2 regions of the Lentzea sp. NPDC037011 genome follow, and region 1 is predicted to be linked to the other one. Evidence: riboswitches for the same ligand, from Rfam matches in the RefSeq annotation. Region 1 holds a riboswitch; the other holds the start of a gene.
What was found. Region 1 has a riboswitch for cobalamin ahead of ACZ7CH_RS28790 (FecCD family ABC transporter permease). Riboswitches for the same ligand answer to the same signal wherever they lie in the genome.
Positions count from the first base shown of each region.

Region 1 (2,193 bases):
AGGGCATCGCCGACCCGACGGCCGCCGTGCTGTCGGTCGCGCTGCTGCTCGACCACCTCGGCGAGCACGAGGCGTCGCGCCGGATCGAGGCGTCCGTGGCGTTCGACCTGGCGACCCGCGACCACCAGTCGCCGGGCGCGACGTACGCGATCGGCGACCGCCTGGCCGCCCTCGTGTCGTCGAACGTCCGCACGGGCTGACGGTTGTAGTGCACGCGGGGAGCTTTCGTACTCTTGTAGAGCACGAAAGGTCCCCGCGTGACATTCACAGCTGGGCGGTGGACTCGCGCCAGGCGCGCTCCTTCTGGATCCACTCGTTGTCCTGCGGGAACTCGTCGATCGTCGGCACGCGGCGGATCTCGGTCTTGAACCCGGGCCCGGCCATCGGCATCCGCTTCGCCCACTCGACCGCCTCCTGCAGCGAGGACACGTTGAGCAGGTAGAAGCCGCCGAACAGCTCCTTGGTCTCGCCGTACGGGCCGTCCGTCACGATCGCCGGTTCGGCGGAGAAGTCGACGACGACGCCCTCGGACGGGTCGGCGAGGCCCTCGGCGGCGAGCAGCACCCCGGCCCGGATCAGCTCGTCGTTGAACGCGCCCACGACCTCCAGCATCTTGTCGAAGTCGAGCTCGCCCATGTTCGCGTAGGCCTCGTCGGTGGCGCGCATGATCAGCATGTACTTCACGGTGGTCTCCCTGCGTTGTGCCCTGCTCGCTGACGTCCACAGGTCGAACGGGCACCCCGCCGGATCGACATCACAGCGGAGAAATTTTCGAACTTCCTGTTTGCGCAGGTAGGGTCACCCGAAGTCGTGCGTGGGGGAAGACCGGTCGAAGTCCGGCGCTGACCCGCAACGGTAGGTCCCCGGCCAGGGGACGAGCCCGAATGCCCGCACACGGCAGACATAGGACTCCAACTCCTGCCGTGGACTGCGGGAAGGGCACATGTGATCGGGAAGATCAGCGCGCTCGTCGGCGTGCTCGTCATCAGCATCGTGGCGGGCGTCGCGCTCGGCCCCGTCTCCGTCCCCTTCGGCGTCACCGCCGACCTGCTGTGGCAGGCGGTCACCGGCGGCACCGTGCCCGCCCACCTCGCCGGGCAGTACCACATCGTCTGGAACATCCGGCTGCCGCGCGTGCTGCTCGCCGCCGTCGTGGGCGCGGGGCTGAGCGCGGTCGGCGTCGCGATCCAGGCGATGGTCCGCAACGCGCTGGCCGACCCGTACGTGCTCGGCATCTCCTCGGGGGCGAGCGTGGGTGCCACGGCGGTCGCGACGATGGGGGTGCTGTCCGGGCTCGGCGTGTACGCGCTGTCGACGGGGGCGTTCCTCACCGGGCTCGGTGCCACCGCGCTCGTCTACCTCACCGCGCGGTCGAGCGGGGCGCTCACGCCGTTGCGGCTCGTGCTGACCGGCACCGCGCTCGCCTACGGGTTCTCGGCCGTGGCGATGCTGCTGGTGTTCCAGGCACCGCACGGGGAGGCGGCGCGGGCGGCGATGTTCTGGCTGCTCGGCAGCCTCGGCGGGGCGGACTGGAGGTCGTTGCCGGTCGCCACGGTCGTGACCGCGCTGGGCATCGCCTACCTGATGGCCAAGGCGCGGCCGTTGAACGCGCTGGCGATGGGCGACGAGACCGCGACCACGCTCGGGGTGGCGGTCAACCGGTTCCGCACGCACCTCTTCGTCGTCACCGCGGCCATGACCGGGGTGCTGGTGGCGGTCAGCGGGGCCGTCGGGTTCGTCGGGCTGATGCTGCCGCACCTCACGCGCATGGTCGTGGGCGCCGACCACCGCAAGGTGCTGGCCCTCGCACCGCTGGCCGGTGCCAGCTTCCTGGTGTGGGTGGACGTCGCCGCGCGGATGCTCGCCGCACCCGAGGAGCTGCCGCTCGGCGTCATCACGGCCGCGCTGGGCGTGCCGTGCTTCATCTTCCTGATGCGCCGCAGGGCGTACGTCTTCGGAGGCCGCTGATGCGCGTCGAGGTGCACGACGTCACCGTGCGGAACATCATCTCCGGCATCACGCTGCACGCCTGCGACGAGGTGGTCGGCATCGTCGGGCCGAACGGCAGCGGCAAGTCGACGACGTTGCGCTGCGTCTACCGGGCGCTGCGACCGGACGCCGGCGCGGTCCTGCTCGACGGCGAGAACGTCCACAGGCGACAGGGCCTCGCCCGCGACCTCTCCGCGCTGACCC
Region 1 covers NZ_JBVJRT010000010.1:81,451-83,643, forward strand. Annotated here, with positions in the region: gene ACZ7CH_RS28780 (3-isopropylmalate dehydrogenase) at 1-200, shown strand, start outside; gene ACZ7CH_RS28785 (YciI family protein) at 265-684, opposite strand; cobalamin riboswitch at 768-910, shown strand; gene ACZ7CH_RS28790 (FecCD family ABC transporter permease) at 946-1,968, shown strand; gene ACZ7CH_RS28795 (ABC transporter ATP-binding protein) at 1,968-2,193, shown strand, end outside.

Region 2 (2,193 bases), on a different contig from region 1:
CCGTGTCGGACGCGGTCCTGGTCGCCGTGGGCGTCGCCGGGTTCGGCGCGATCGTCACCCGGTGGCCGCAGGCGGTCACCGTCGCCGCGGTCGTGGGCGGGCTCTTCCTGCTGGGGTACGGGTTCCTGGCCGCGCGGCGCGCACTGCGCCCGCAGGCCCTGCACGCCGACACCGGCGCCCGGCACCGGCCCGTGCTCACCGCGATCGCGCTGACGTGGCTCAACCCGCACGTCTACCTCGACACCGTGCTGCTGCTCGGGTCGATCGCCGCCGGCCGCTGGCTCTTCGGCGTCGGCGCGGTGACGGCGAGCATCACCTGGTTCGCCGCGCTCGGGTTCGGCGCCCGGCTGCTCAGCCCGCTGTTCGCGAAGCCGCGCGCGTGGCGCGTGCTGGACGGCGTGATCGCCGCCGTGATGATCAGCCTCGGGGTCGCGCTGATCGCCGGGACGTGACCAGCGCGGCGACCGCGCAGCCGGCCAGCACGCCGCTCGTCACCGGCGCCGCGGCTCCCGCGAACAGCGACGCGGAGGCGAGCCCCGCACTGAGCAGAGCACCGTAGAAGACCCGCGGCCGAACCTCACCCACGCCGACCACCCTACCCAGGGGACACGCATGTTGGGTGGTGATCAAGGACCCACCACCACATGTAGTATCTGCCGCACTGGTGGTTCACCGGCCCGGACAACGGGCCGGTGAGGCAAGAGGGAACCCGGTGCGAGTCCGGGACTGCCCCGCAGCGGTGAGTGGGAACGAAAGCCGTCAACGAAGCACTGGGTCGCGAGACCTGGGAAGCGACGGCCGGTAGGCGCGAGTTCGACGCCCACGAGTCCGAAGACCTGCCACCGGGGTGCGCGCAAGCCTGCGCGCACGACACGGTGCCCCGAGGGAGGGCGGCTGTGTGCACCGGTGAACGGTGCGCGCATGCGCTTTTCCTCCTGGGCCCAGCTCGCGAGGAGAGAGCGTGCCCGACCGCCTTTCAGTGGTCATCGAGGAAGCCTGTGCCGATCTTCCGAACGCATCGGCCGAGGCGGTGCTGACCGAGACCAAGCGGAACCTGTACCACGGCATCACCGACGCCGAGCTCGCCCTGGCGCCGATCATGGCCGCCCGCGCGATGGTCGAGCAGGACCCGGACTACTCCTGCGTCAGCGCCCGCCTGCTGCTGGATCGGCTGCGCACCGAGGCGTGCGGCGTCCCGCTGTCGCACGCCGAGATGACCGAGCGCTACCCGTCGTACTTCGCCTCGTTCGTGCGGCACGGCGTCGACTGCGGCCAGCTCGACCCCCGGCTGACCTCGTTCGACCTGGCCCGCCTGGGATCGGCGCTGGACCCGTCCCGTGACCTCCGGTTCCAGTTCCTGGGCCTGCAAACCCTGTACGACCGCTACTTCCTGCACCGCGACGGCCGCCGCTACGAGCTGCCGCAGGCGTTCTTCATGCGCGTGGCCATGGGCCTCGCCCTGGAGGAGGACGACCCCGACGCCCGCGCGGTCGAGTTCTACGAGCTGCTGTCGTCGTTCGACTTCATGTGCTCGACACCGACGCTGTTCAACTCCGGGACGACCCGGCCGCAGCTGTCGTCGTGCTTCCTGACCACCGTGGCCGACGACCTCGGCGGCATCTTCCACGGCATCAGCAACAACGCGCTGCTCTCGAAGTTCGCGGGCGGCCTGGGCAACGACTGGACGCCGGTGCGCGGCATCGGCGCGCACATCAGGGGCACCAACGGCACGTCGCAGGGCGTGGTGCCGTTCCTGAAGATCGCGAACGACACGGCCGTGGCCGTGAACCAGTGCTTCGCACCGGACACCGGCGTCCACACCGCCGACGGCGTCAAGGCGATCAGGGACGTCGTGGCCGGCGACCTCGTGCTCGGGGTGAGCGGCACCTACCGCGAGGTCACCGACGTCATGCTCTACGACCAGGTCGACCCGATGGTCGAGGTGGAGGTCGAGCACTCCGCCGCACCCCTCAGGGTCACCGCCGGACACCCGTTGTACGCCGTCAGGGGCGTGCCGCTCGGCCAGGAGAACGCGCGGACGCTCAAGCAGCTCGCCGGCGACGAGGTGCGGCCGGAGTGGGTGGACGCCGGTCGGCTGGAGAAGGGTGACCTCGTCGCCAGGGTGGTTCCGCGGGAGGTCGTGCCCGTCGCCGGTTTCAGCGAGGACGATGCTCGTCTGTACGGCGTCCTGCT
Region 2 covers NZ_JBVJRT010000002.1:346,006-348,198, reverse strand. Annotated here, with positions in the region: gene ACZ7CH_RS06380 (LysE/ArgO family amino acid transporter) at 1-452, shown strand, start outside; gene ACZ7CH_RS06375 (hypothetical protein) at 418-585, opposite strand; cobalamin riboswitch at 649-858, shown strand; gene ACZ7CH_RS06370 (ribonucleoside-diphosphate reductase subunit alpha) at 962-2,193, shown strand, end outside.
Region 2: linked by a shared signal. The riboswitch ahead of ACZ7CH_RS06370 (ribonucleoside-diphosphate reductase subunit alpha) and the one ahead of ACZ7CH_RS28790 (FecCD family ABC transporter permease) in region 1 are both predicted to bind cobalamin.